2 regions of the Christensenella sp. MSJ-20 genome follow, and region 2 is predicted to be linked to the other one. Evidence: a T-box and tRNA genes for the amino acid it is inferred to sense, from the RefSeq annotation. Region 2 holds a T-box; the other holds one or more tRNA genes.

Region 1 (6,990 bases), 670 kb from region 2:
CCGGGCGGATGCCTCGGGCTCCGCTCCTCCGCCAAAATCCCCTCTAGCCCGCAAATAATAGTTTCCTGCGGGCAAAGGATTGCCGCCATCATCCTTTCCATCCCAGCGATATCGGTTCTCCCCCTTAACCCGACCGGTCTTTCCATCCAGGCGAAAGACTGAAAGCTCCTCTTGCGCCAGAGTTCGTACCCGGCGACCGGAGCTGTCCTCCACCCAAAGGGAGATGTTGCAGGGGCTGATGGTCTCCTCCCCACGCGAAAAAGCCACTCCAATGGAAAGCGTACCGCCGGGCCGGGGAGCAAAGGATTGTTCCGCGGTAAGAGCAATCTTGGGCGTTCCGGCAAAGGCACGGGTAATGGAAAACTCCGCCTCCCGATAGAGGCCGTCATCCAGCTGGGCCCGCAGAATATAATTGCCGGTGGCTAGACGTCGATTTAAGGCGATGGATTGGGGATCTCCCTGGGGCTCCACCACCAGGGTGCCGGACTGTTGAACCCACCGATCCTGTAGTCCGCCCGGCTCCAGAGCGCTTAAATAGCGTTCCTTAGGATAGATCTCATACCGGAGCGTACCTCGTCTGGATACCTCCGGCATGACCGCCAGGGACCAGCTTCCCCCTAGAGCGGATGAAACCCCAAGACGCTGGAGCCCATCCGGCTCATCCATGCACCAGAGAGGCAGGCTTTCCTCCCCAATCCATCCAACCTGGCCCGCGCGGTTGGCCTGCTTTAAGTAAGCTCCCAATTCCCCTAGGGTCGTCACCTCTCCCTTGGAAGCGACGCCTCCCCGGCCAGCGCCGGTCAAGAGCCGGGTAAATACCCCCATGGGCGTGGTTCCTCCGGCAAGCGCGGTCTCATCCCGTTCTACTCCATAGAGTACCGAAACCTTTGCCTCCACGGGGGAGTGTTCCCTCTCATCCTCCATTCCTTCCAGAAGGGTCACACTGTTGCTGGAGGGCACAATGGGATTGGGCGGCAAAAACCCTCCCGCATAGTCGCAGTCCAGAATCACCAGAAAGGAGCCAGGCAGCTCCTCCAACAGCCCATAGAACGCCTGGGGAAGAAGCAGATCCAGGCCCGTGCCATAGGTTCCGCCCAAGGTTAGCGCAGATGTATCCCCGTTTAGGGTATCCGCCAGACCGGAATAATAAATGATGTTGAGATCCTCTTCCTTGCCGTCCTCAAAAGCCTCTCGAATGGCCTCCAACAGAGCGGGAGCCGTGGTTCCCTCCAGCAAACGATGATCTGCAAGGCGCCGCCCCCCATAGGTTTGTGAGGCAAATAAGGCGTCCATTTCCCAGGCGTTGCGGCGGTATGTTTCCGCCATTGGCACACCGGTTAAGCCATCGTTCCCGTACCAAATCGAAAGGGTCCGTACCGCTGGGCGCCCCTCCTCTCCGTGGGCAGGCAAGGGAACCGCCAGCAGCGCCAAAAGCCCGATTAACCCAAAGGCCAGTGTCTTTTTCCAGCTCATCCCATATCCTCCATTATTTTCCTTTTGGATAAATTCTATCATACTATATCCCATTGGAAAATCCCATGGATGCCTATAAAACGCTGACGAATAGCCATTGCCCATGCTACAATGTAAAAAACAAGTTCAAAGAAGGATGTATGCCCTGTGAAGAAATGGCTGCCGATGATTCTGCTGGGAGGACTCGCCGCTTTGGTCATGGCGGGCTGTGGCCGCGTCCAAGCGCCGGAACCCAGCCCCAGCCCCGAGATCATTGCTCCCGGCTGCGATTCTCCCGATTGTAACGTCTCCAAACCCATGACCATCCACTTTCTCAAGATGGATGGAACCTGGATCCAAGAGGATAGGATGATGGAATGGCCGCCCTGGGGTACCTCCATTGAGGAATTCTCCGTCAAAGAGATGCTAAAGGGCTCTGCGGATGGCGCCCGCATCGCGCCGGAAGACTGTGCCCTGATATCCATCACCACCCAGGAGGGAACCTGCTCCCTGGTGTTTTCCAGCTCCTTTCCCTTTGAGGACGGCGCAAATTCCCTGGCGGCACAGTCCATTGCCAAAACCCTGTTTCAGTATGATTACATCCAATCCATTGTCATCACCGATCAACTGGAACAGTACTCTTTTATCCTATCCCGCTAGCATAGCGAGCTGCCGGCGGCTCCTTTGAGCGCCGGCAACCTTTTCCCAATAAACTTGCGTATGCAATTATTGAAAGAAGCCTTTTTCCCCATTGCAAACATGGCCAGATGGATGATAGCATATGCAAAAACCACGTTGTAAGCGTCCCGGTTTTTTCGGGTGCAAAGATATTTTTCAAGGGGTTGTTAATGTTGGCAAAGCGAAAGTTCTTTTACGGTTGGGTGGTGGCGGCTTGCTGCGTCATGCTGGCCTTCTCCATCAACGCCATGGGGAATAACTCCATGACCTTTTATGTCACGCCGGTGTCCGAGGCCTTTGGCATCTCCCGCACTACCATGAATTTCGCGCTGTTCACCACATCGCTCTTCGCCAAAACCCTCTGTGGGTTCTTCTATGGAAGTTTTGTGCGAAAGTTCGGGGTAAAAAAGCTGATGGTGGTGGGCGGCGTCTTCGCGGTATCCGCCTATTTGATCTTCTCCCAGGCCACCGGGGTGGCGTTCATCGTCATTGGCGCGGTGATCTACGGCATCGCCCATTCCATCGGTACTTTCAGCGCCTATAACGCCATCATCAACAACTGGTTCGTCAAGCGCAAGGGCCTGATGCTGGGCATCGTCAACACCAGTGTCGGCCTTGGCGGAATGGTGATCAATCCCCTGGTAGGCAGCTGGATTCAGTACCATGGCTGGAACGCTTCCTTCCTCTACACCGGCCTTTTGATCGGCGCCATTGCACTGCCCGCTCTCTGCCTGGTCAAAATTCATCCCTCGGAAAAGGGCGAGGTAGCCCTAGGCAGCGAAGAAGCCTCTGCGGCCCAGGCCGATCAGCCTGTCGTAGCCGCCAAGCCCCAGCTTCCGGTATTGTCCCTAAAGGGAGCCATGCACACCTATCGCTTCTGGCTTTTGGCGGGCATTCAGCTCCTGCAGGGTTTTGCGCTTGGGCCCTCCTTCTCCAACGTGGTGCCCAACCTCAATTCCCTGGGGATCGATCCGCTGTATGTCTCCGGTGTGCTGGCGGTCATTCTAGCCTTTGGCGGCGCCGTAGGCAACATCACCTCCGGCCTTGTGTATGACCGATTCGGCCTTCGGACTCTGTATTTCACCATCGGCTCCATTCTGCTGGTGGGCATGGTCGCTATGAGCACCGTCACACCGGTCTCCGGTACCGTTGTTCTGATCATCAGCGTGCTGGGCATCGGCTATGGCAACTCCTTCTCCCTGGGAACCCTCTCCCACCTGATCAACACGGTATTCGGCTATGGACGCACCGATTTTTCCGCCCTGTTCGGATGGCTGTTTGCCCTCTCCAACGCAGGCAATATGATCGGCGCTCCCTTCTCCGGTTGGATCTACGATGTAACCGGATCTTACCAGATCTCCTACATCATCTCCGCCTGCTGTTTGGTCGCCATCCTCTGCCTGATCCAGGTGGCCATCAGCGCCGGTAAAAAAGCCCAGGCCAAGGAGGCCATTGAGCTCCAATAATTGAAATAAAAAGCCCTTGGCCATATGGCCAAGGGCTTTTTTCTTCTCCTAACGAATCCCTTCAATCTCCAACAGCTTTTCCTTTAGGTCCACACCACCGGCATAGCCCACCAGTTTGCCGTTGCTTCCCACCACCCGATGACAGGGAATCAAAATGATCACCGGGTTCCGATTGTTGGCCAAGCCGACGGCGCGGTACCCCTTGGGACATCCAATGGCCTGCGCGATGTCTTTATAGGTACGGGTCTCCCCATAGGGAATCCTCTGCAACTCCTCCCAATCCCGTAGCTGGAATGCCGTTCCCTTAGGCCGGATGGGGATCTCAAAGGTTCTCCGTTTGCCGTCAAAGTACTCATCCAACTGTTCCTTAAGGCGATGCAAAAGGGGCGTTTCCTCCCCGCTCTGCTCCCCCTCCACCGGCGGATAGATCCGATCCAGCACCAACTGGATAATGGCGCCATCCTCCTCTACCAGCCGAAGCTTACCAATCAATGTATCATGATAATTGATATATTTCATGTGGACGCCCTCCTTGCACGGTCGTTTCCTTTTATCAGGGATAGTATACCGCAGATAACGCAAAAAGGCCACGGCAGCGGACTGCCCCCTGCCCTTTTTGTCGATTCCAGCGCATCAGACAGCGGCAACATGTGGCTTCCGGGCAAAAGATTCGCAATCCACATATTACCGCTTTCCCTTGACAATATAGATGCTTATTTCGGGCAAAAAAATATCGCAACCCACAAACGCGGATTGCGATATTTGGTGCCGCCGTTGCGACTGGTGGTCTGTACTGGACTCGAACCAGTGACCCCATCGATGTGAACGATGTGCTCTACCAACTGAGCCAACAGACCGGGGTGCGTCCTCCCGGAGGAGAAACTGCTTGTATAGTATACTGTATCCCCAAAAGATTTTCAACCCCAATTCTGGGAAAATCCCAAGAGCATAATCCATGGCGCCATCCCATAGGATGAATAGGGGTGATAAACATGCAATACCACCGAATGCGCAAAAAGGATACCCTGGAACGGCTCTCCGCCGATTACGGCGTGCCCATCTGTATGATCGTGCGGGCCAACGGCGGCCAGCTGCGGTTTCAGCCGGGGGATTTGGTCGCCATTCCACCCTGGTACTATTGCATCAATCCGGACGGCGAATTCCGTCCCTTCCCCTGCGGCATCGGGGAGGACTGATTCATTCCATGAGTCAAACAAGCCAAGGCGGAGGATTCCGTCTTGGCTTGTTCTGTTGCAGAAAGGACTATTTCCTATCCTTCTCCCGGTCTAAGATCTCACGAAGATATTTTCCAGTATAGCTCTTTTTGCTAGCGGCCACCTTCTCCGGCGTGCCCTGCACCACAATCCGGCCTCCCCGGTCCCCTCCCTCGGGGCCCAGATCGATGATATAATCGGCGGTCTTGATGACATCCAAGTTGTGCTCGATGACCACCACCGAGTTCCCCCCTTCGGTAAGCCGTTGGATGATATCCACCAGCCGAGCCACGTCGTCCACATGAAGCCCCGTCGTGGGTTCATCCAGGATATAGAGGGTGTTGCCGGTGCTGCGGCGGCTCAGCTCGGTAGCCAGCTTTACCCGCTGAGCCTCCCCGCCCGATAGGGTGGTACTGGGCTGCCCCAGCTTCATGTACCCCAGTCCCACATCCATAAGGGTATCCAGCTTGGTGCGGATCCTGGGAATGGGCCGGAAAAACTCCTGAGCCTGTTCCACCGTCATGTCCAGCACCTCATAGATGTTCTTGCCCTTGTAGTGGACCTCCAGGGTATCCCGGTTATAGCGTTTTCCTTTACACACATCGCATTGAACATACACGTCGGGCAGAAAATGCATCTCGATGCGGACGATGCCGTCCCCCAAACAGGCCTCGCAGCGCCCCCCTTTGACGTTAAAGCTGAAGCGGCCGCTCTTATATCCCCGGGCCTTGGCATCCTGCGTATCGGCAAAAAGCTGGCGGATCAAATCAAATACCCCGGTGTAGGTGGCGGGGTTGCTCCGAGGGGTCCTGCCGATGGGGGATTGGTCGATGTTGATGACCTTGTCCAGGAGCTCCATGCCCTGGATGCTCTCAAACCGGCCGGGCCGGGCCTTGCTCCGCATAATGTCTCGGGATAGAGCTTTATAGAGGATCTCGTTGACCAAGGTGGACTTGCCGCTGCCCGATACCCCGGTGACGCAGGTGAATACCCCCAGAGGCAGGTTTACATCCATCCCCTTGAGGTTGTTCTCCCGAGGGCCTACGATCTTCAGATACCCAGTGGGCTCCCGCCGCTTTTTGGGGATAGGAATATATTTCTTCCCGGAAAGATACTGCCCGGTGATGGATCGGGGATTGTCGATGATCTCCTGCAGGCTGCCCTGGGCGATGATCTCTCCGCCATGCTCCCCCGCCCCAGGGCCAATGTCCACGATGTGGTCTGCCGCCCGAATGGTATCCTCGTCGTGTTCCACCACGATGAGGGTATTGCCCAAATCCCGCAGATTCTTCAGGGTAGCCAGCAGTTTATCGTTGTCGCGCTGATGAAGGCCGATGCTGGGCTCATCCAGGATATATAGAACCCCCATCAGATGACTGCCGATCTGGGTGGCCAGCCGGATCCGTTGGGCCTCCCCGCCCGATAGGGTATAAGCAGCCCGGCTTAGGGTGATGTAATCCAGGCCCACGTCCACCAGGAAGGAAAGCCGCTCCCGGATTTCCTTTAGAATGCGGTCTCCGATGAAAGCCTCCTTCTCGGTGAGCTGGAGCCCATCCAAAAACGCCCGGATCTGGTACACCGGCAGGTCGCTCAGGGCAGCGATGGACTTCCCTCCAATGGTAACCCCAAGCACCTCGGGCTTCAACCGCATGCCCTTACAGGCGGGACAGGGAATATTGCTCATATACCCCTCCAGTTCCTCCTTCATCCAGTCGCTGCCCGTTTCCCGGTGCCGCCGCTCGATGTTGTTGGCGATGCCCTCAAAACTGGCCATGAAGGTGCCGCTGGAATGGGCCCTGTCATACTCCACCTTGATCTTCTCCTTGCCGGTGCCGTAGATGATCTTATCCACCACATCCTTGGGCAGATCCTTTACAGGGGTATCCAGGGAAAAATGATAGTGCTTGGCAAGCGCCTCCAAATACATCTCCGCCATGGATTCGGTAACGCCGCTGTTCCAGCCCGATACCTTTATTGCCCCCTCTCGGAGGGATTTGCTCTTGTCGGGAATGATGATGTCCGGATCAGCCCGCATCAGGGTGCCCAGTCCTGCGCATTCGGGGCAGGCGCCGTAGGGATTGTTGAAGGAGAACATCCGAGGCGTCAGCTCCTCGATGCTGATGCCGCAGTCAGGACAGGCATAATTCCCCGAGAAGGTGAGCTCCTCCCCGGAATCGTTA
Region 2 (6,990 bases):
ACGCCTTCTCGATGACCGCCGTCAGGCGGCTGCCCGGCATGGAGCCGCCCGGGCAAAGCCCCATAAAATAAAGGCCGTGGTTGTAAACGCCCCCTGCGTTGTTTCGTACCGGCTCCTGGATGCTTTGGGGCAGGTGGGCGTACTCCGTCACCAGCCGGTTAAGGGACCAGGACTGGTACTGGGGGCATTTTTCTAAAATTTGGTTGAGCCCCTCCACATAGGCTTGGTAGTGCTTATCGTGATGAAACGTCAGGGTTTCTGCATTTAAATAGGGCGCCAGGCCATCATAGGGATAGGGCAGCGGCAGCGCCTCAAAGGGATAGCATTGTTCCACAGCGGTAACCTCCTTCCGTAAAGCATATTCCCATTTTGTGGGGTTAGGACCCTTTTTCCAAATTCTTGATCCTTTTGTGAAAAACTTAGTGAACTTTTTAACAAAATATGATAAGATAACGATGAGCGCCGGCGGCGGTAGGAAGCCGATCCAATCCAATGCGCCGGAAAGCCTTAGGGATACGAAAATGAATGAGTATAAAAAGCAAATTCCCAATATTTTAACCACGTTGCGCTTTTTGATGGTGCCGCTGTTCTGGTGGGCATTTTGGAATCCCGACACCGTTTTCGAGGGGCGGATGCTATCCTTTGCCATTTGCGCTACGGCGGGGGTTACCGACCTTATCGATGGTTATTTGGCGCGGAAATACAAGGCCATCAGCACCTATGGCAAGCTGATGGACCCGGTGGCAGACAAGCTTATGACCCTCTCGGTATTGATCTGCTTTATGCTGGTGGGCTACATCCCCACCTTCTTTGTGGCGATCTTTGTGGCCAAGGATCTGATCCTGTGTATCGGCGCGCTGGTGCTGCTGCGCAAGAAGGATATCGTGGTATATTCCGATATCTTTGGCAAGGCAGCTACCTACTTTTTAAGCATGGGCCTGGCGATGACCTTCTTTGAGGTGCTGCGTCCCTACAACATGTATGTGTTGTATCTGGGGCTGGTGGTGGCCCTGATTGCCTTTGCCCGATACGTCAACAGCGCCATTAAGAATCTGTTTGGAAAGCCGTCTGAATAAGCTCAATACAAAAGGGCCGCCCTCATGGACGGCCCTTTTTTACTATTTTTCCCGGGAGACGGATCTTCCTTTTCTATGGAGAATGTACTTAACCAAGAGAGCAACGGCCAAAAAGCCAGCGGTACAAAGGCCATTCATCAGAATACCCGTATACCAGGGGGCGGATCCCAGGGCGTATAGCCCAGGATGGGCATGGTAGTCCCAAAGGAGATACAGGCTATGTCCAATCCAGACACCGATGAAACTGCCGATGAGGAGATTCAAGACGTGGTTTAATCGAGGGTACATGGGGATTCCTCCTGGTTAAACATCCAAGCAAAAAAAGGATACCATATTTTTGGCGCCGGGACAACGAGACGGAGCCCCTCTGACCGGCGTGTTGACAGCCGGGGTAGCCTTTGGTAAAATAGCTAACAATCCGATATCTGCGAGGATCGGGAGGAGTAGGAGGCATTGGTCCCTCAAGAGAGGCGTCCGGGAAGGGAATCCTTCCATGGTGGGAGGACGCTGGGAGAAAGCCTTTGAAGGTCGCCCGGGAGCTCGGCCGGTGAAGCGCGTCAGCCGGCCGCGTGGGGGAGCGTTAATCCCAAGAGGCGGGGGGGGGAAAGCCCCTCCGTAAAATAAGGTGGTACCACGAAGCCGGCTTCGTCCTTTGGGACGGAGCCCTTTTTGATTTTTCAGAAAAGGGAAGGAGCATACCCATGAAGAATTTGCCCGAGAAGGTCTATGATCCCAAGGCGGTGGAGGACCGCCTGTACGACTTTTGGCTGCGGGAAAAGTGTTTTTCCGCCCGGGTGGACCCGGACAAGGAGCCCTATACCATTGTGATTCCGCCCCCCAATATCACGGGGCAGCTTCACATGGGCCACGCGCTGGATAACGTGTTGCAGGATATCCTCATCCGTACCCGGAGAATGCAGGGATTCAGCACCCTGTGGGTTCCGGGCACCGATCACGCCAGTATCGCCACCGAGGTCAAGATCGTGGAGAATATGGCGGAGGAGGGGCTTACCAAAAACGACATTGGCCGGGAGGCCTTTTTGGAGCGGGCCTGGCAGTGGAAGGAGAAGTATGGCGGCCGGATTGTGGAACAGCTGAAGAAGATGGGCGCCTCCTGCGATTGGGATCGGGAACGGTTTACCATGGATGAGGGATGCAGCCACGCCGTAAACGAGGTGTTTGTACGGCTGCACGAAAAGGGCCTCATCTACCGGGGCAACCGGATCATCAACTGGTGTCCCGACTGCCGCACCGCTTTGAGCGACGCCGAGGTGGAATATGAGGAGGAGGCCGGGCATCTTTGGCACATCCGCTATGACGCCGCGGACGGCAGCGGCAGCGTCATTGTGGCCACCACCCGGCCTGAGACCATGTTGGGGGATACCGCGGTGGCAGTTCATCCTGACGACGCGCGGTATCAAGACCTCGTTGGCAAGACGGTGATTCTGCCCATTATGGACCGGGAGATTCCCATTGTGGCCGACGAGTATGTGGAAATGGAGTTCGGCACTGGCGCGGTGAAGATCACTCCTGCTCATGATCCCAATGATTTTGAGGTGGGCATCCGCCACAACCTGCCGGTGATCCGGGTATTGGATGACGGCGGCGTGGTCAATGAGAACGGCGGCCCGTTTGAGGGGCTGGACCGGCTGGAGGCCCGGCGCCGGGTGGTGAAAAAACTGGAGGAGCTGGGTTGCCTTGTGAAGGTGGAGGATTACACCCACAGCGTAGGCCACTGCTATCGCTGCGGCAGCGTGGTGGAGCCCATCACCTCGGACCAGTGGTTTGTAAAGATGAAGCCTCTGGCGGAGCCCGCCATCGAAGCGGTGCGGTCCGGCCGGGTGGAGTTTGTACCCAGGCGCTTTGAGAAAATCTACTTCAACTGGATGGAGAATGTACGGGATTGGTGCATTAGCCGTCAGCTCTGGTGGGGGCATCGGATTCCCGCCTATTACTGTAATGACTGTGGAGAGGTGACGGTTGCCCGGACGGCGCCGGAGACTTGTCCCAAATGCGGAAGCCATCGCCTCCATCAGGATGAGGATGTGCTGGACACCTGGTTTAGCTCCGGCCTCTGGCCCTTTTCCACCTTGGGATGGCCCGAGAAGACCCCGGAATTGGATTATTTCTATCCCACCAGCACCCTGGTGACCGGCCATGAGATCATCTTCTTCTGGGTGGCTCGGATGATTGTGTTCGGCCTGGAGATTATGGGGGATATTCCCTTCCGCAAGGTGATGATCCACGGCATCGTCCGGGATAACCAGGGACGGAAGATGAGTAAATCCCTGGGCAACGGTATCGATCCACTGGAGATCATCGATACCTATGGCACCGACGCGCTCCGGTTCTCTCTGGTGCTTAACAACAGCATCGAAAGCGATATGCGCTTTTATTATGAGAAGGTGGAGAGTTGCCGGAACTTTACCAACAAGGTGTGGAACGCCGCCCGGTTTGTACTGATGAACGCCGAGGGCATTGTTCCCATGGATCCAGCCACGCTGGATTTAGCCGATGAGGACCGGTGGATTTTGCGGAAGTTGGATGAGACCATTGCCGATGTGAACCGCAGCATTGATGCCTTTGATCTGGGCCTGGCCGCCCAGTCGGTGTATGAGTTCCTGTGGGATTACTATTGCGACTGGTATATCGAAATGAGCAAAGCCCGGCTGAATGGAAGTCCGGAGGAAAAGGCCGTTGCGGTGAGCGTCCTTCTCTATGTATTGGAGCGCACGTTAAAGCTGCTCCATCCCTTTACTCCCTTCATCACCGAGGAGATTTACCAGAGCCTACCCGGCGTTGAGGGCAGCATCGTGGTATCCCAGTGGCCCAGCGTAAGCGGATTGGGGGACGAGGCGTCCGCCGCCCGGACCCAGGGCATGATGGAGATGATCCGCAGCGTTCGGAACCTGCGCAGGGAGCTGAACATCCAGGGGGGCAAGCGATCCGCCCTTTATATCCTGCCCGCCGCCGGAAAAGAGGGGGATTTTGCCGTTCTGCCCGGCTATTTTGCCCGTCAGACCATGGCCAGCGAGGTACGCCTCCTTACCAGTGAAAAGGAGGCGGAGAAGGGCTGGGTTAGCGCTTTGTCCCCCTTGGGGACCGTCTATCTGCCCGTAGGCGAGCTGCTGGATTTGGAGAAGGAGCGGGCTCGTATCGACAAGGAAAAGGCTCGGTTGGAAAGCGAGATCAAGCGGGCGGAAGGAAAGCTTAACAATCCTGGTTTTGCCCAGAAGGCGCCTCAACAGGTGGTGGAGGCGGAGCGAATGAAGCTTGATGAGTTCCGGCAGATGCTGGAGCGGACCATTGCTATGGAGAAGGCGCTGTTCTCATGACGGATTATGGGCGCGTTCTGCGTATCTGGGACGACGTGCAGAGGGAGCGGCTGTCCGGGGTTGCGCAGACCCTGGGGCTGGAAACCCCGCTTTTTACCGGTTTTCCCACCGTCCATGTGGCGGGAACCAACGGGAAGGGGTCGGTCTGCGCTATGGTGGCCGCCATCCTCATGGCGTCTGGCTATCGGACGGGGTTGTTTACCTCCCCGCACCTCTATCGGGAGAATGAGCGGATCCTGGTGGACGGAACGCCTATTTTGGAGGAGGTTTTGACCGCCTATCTGGACGAGATATACGCCCGGTATCCTGATTTACGGCTGTTTGACGGATATCTGTACGCTGCTCTGCGCTGGTATACCCGGCAAAAGGTAGCGTTTGGAGTGATGGAGGCCGGCGTGGGGGGCGCTCTGGACGCAACCAACATTCTGCTGCCCCAGGTGACGGCTATCGCTACCATTGGCATGGACCACCGGGAGATCCTGGGCGACACCCTTTGTGAGATCGCGCTGCAAAAGGCGGGCATCGCAAAGCCAGGGGTTCCCATGGCCCTATACCCCCGCTATCCCGGGGAGGTGGAACGGACCATTCGGGATTATTGCCGCCGGGTAGGGGCACCCGTCCTTGCCTATGAACCGGGGGAACTGGAGCTGCGTCCCGGCGAGGATGGCTGCTGGCGAGTGGATATCCGCCGCCCCGGCCTATCCCTTTTGGACACGAGAGTTTCCCTCATGGGGCGGCATCAGGCTTATAACGCCGCTCTTGCGGTGCTCATCGCCCAGGCGCTGATGGAGCAGGGATATGGGATCACCCCGGATGCCATTCGGGAGGGTCTAATGGCTGCCCGCCATCCGGGGCGGCTGGAACTGATAGAGCAAACGCCCATTCTGCTCTTGGATGGAGCCCATAACCCGGAGGGGGCGGCCGCCCTTGCCACGGCGATCCGGGATGCGTACCCTTCAAAGCCCCTGGTGCTTTTGACCGCTATGATGAGCAACAAGGACGCCTCTGGGGTAGCGGCCCAGCTGGCGCCGCTGGCAGACCGGGTTATCGCCACTCAGGTGGACGCGCCCCGTGCCCTGGATTGCCAGAGGCTGGCGGCGTTCTACGGGGAAAAGGCCCAAGCGGTTTCCGATCCCAGAGCCGCCCTGTTCCAGGCTCGGGAGCTTTGCCCCCAGAATGGGGTACTTTTGGTGGCTGGGTCCTTGTATTTGCCACACGCGTTGGGGCTTGGGTGAGAAAGGAAAAGGAGGCGTGCGCCTCCTTTTTGATTTCCATGGGGGCGGATGTTTGTTTTTCTGGCGGAGCGCATCCATCCATATATGGATAAGCCGCGGCCTGTTTTCACAGGCTTTTCTTTACGGATGCGATGGCCTATGGCATAATACTGTACTGTTGGAACGGAGGGAGGCAAGCCATGAAAAGCATAAAGCCGGGCCGCGGCCCTTCCTATATGGGGGCCATCGGAAGCCTATTTACCGCCGGATTCGGCGTGATCTGGACCATCGCGGCCATTTCCATGGGCGCGCCTTGGTTTTTTCCATTGTTTGGCGTCTTTTTTGTGGTGCTAGCCATTGTACAGGGACTGTACCACAAGCGGAACGCTACCGGCAGGGATCGGATGTCCCTATTTGATATCACCGATGAATCGGAGGAGGGGGATACCCTGGATCCCCGACGCCGGGAACCTTCCAAGCCCCAGGGGGAAGGCGGATTCTGTCCCTATTGCGGCGCTCGTACGGAGGGGGATTGGTCCTTCTGCAGGAAATGCGGCAAGTCCCTCAATTAGCACCATAGATCATGGACGATAGAAGGAGAATTGAAATGGGCCAATACCGTTTGGTATGCTTGGATTTGGACGGAACCCTTTTAAATGACCGTAAGGAGATCACTCCCTATACCCAGGACATCATAGCCCGGCTTCAGGGAATCGGCGTAACGGTGGCATTGACTTCAGCTCGGATGCCTCAGGCTATGAAAGCCTATTACCAGCAGCTTCAGCTAAAGGGCCCCATGATCTGCTACGGCGGAGGCACCGTGTGGGATGGGGAGCGGGTTTTAAGGGCGGAGTATATCCATCCCCATACGGTGGAACGGATCGCCCGGGCGGGGGAAGAGACGGGCATTAATATCAACCTCTATCAGGATAGCCACTGGTTTGTATCCAGGTGGGATCATTGGATCGATGCGGAGATCGGCATGGTGAATATGGAGCCCATCTTGAAGGACTATCCAACTATGCTGGAAGCCTGGCGGGCCTCTGGGAAAGGGGCCTGTAAGATCATGTGCATCGGGGAACCGGAGGACATCCAGCGGTTCTATGAGTGGCTGGTGGAACACACCGCTGAGGAGGCCGATACCTACCGTTCCATCTCCACCTATTTGGAAATTCTGCCCCATGGGGTGGACAAGGCCAGCGGCGTGGCGTTCCTGGCCCAGAGCATGGGGATCCCTCGGGAGGAGATCGTTGCCGTCGGCGATGGCGCTACTGACGCTTGTATGCTGGAATACGCCGGCCTTGGCATCGCTATGGGAAATGCTTCCCAGGCGGCGAAGGACGCTGCCGACATGGTTGCCCTCAC

The links. A T-box is a leader RNA that pairs with one kind of tRNA and senses whether it is charged. The one in region 2 lies ahead of KP626_RS03340 (valine--tRNA ligase), so its partner is inferred to be a tRNA-Val.
Region 1: it has a tRNA-Val gene. The T-box ahead of KP626_RS03340 (valine--tRNA ligase) is inferred to sense a tRNA for this amino acid. The anticodon was not compared.

What each region holds. Positions count from the first base shown of each region.
Region 1 covers NZ_CP076563.1:1,855,679-1,862,668, reverse strand. Annotated here, with positions in the region: gene KP626_RS09520 (hypothetical protein) at 1-1,473, opposite strand, end outside; gene KP626_RS09515 (GerMN domain-containing protein) at 1,621-2,112, shown strand; gene KP626_RS09510 (MFS transporter) at 2,304-3,596, shown strand; gene KP626_RS09505 (methylated-DNA--[protein]-cysteine S-methyltransferase) at 3,645-4,115, opposite strand; tRNA gene KP626_RS09500 (tRNA-Val) at 4,378-4,453, opposite strand; gene KP626_RS09495 (LysM peptidoglycan-binding domain-containing protein) at 4,589-4,792, shown strand; gene uvrA (excinuclease ABC subunit UvrA) at 4,860-6,990, opposite strand, start outside.
Region 2 covers NZ_CP076563.1:649,923-656,912, reverse strand. Annotated here, with positions in the region: gene KP626_RS03355 (superoxide dismutase) at 1-334, opposite strand, end outside; gene KP626_RS03350 (CDP-alcohol phosphatidyltransferase family protein) at 522-1,076, shown strand; gene KP626_RS03345 (hypothetical protein) at 1,119-1,364, opposite strand; T-box leader at 1,498-1,732, shown strand; gene KP626_RS03340 (valine--tRNA ligase) at 1,778-4,411, shown strand; gene KP626_RS03335 (bifunctional folylpolyglutamate synthase/dihydrofolate synthase) at 4,408-5,646, shown strand; gene KP626_RS03330 (zinc-ribbon domain-containing protein) at 5,826-6,197, shown strand; gene KP626_RS03325 (Cof-type HAD-IIB family hydrolase) at 6,233-6,990, shown strand, end outside.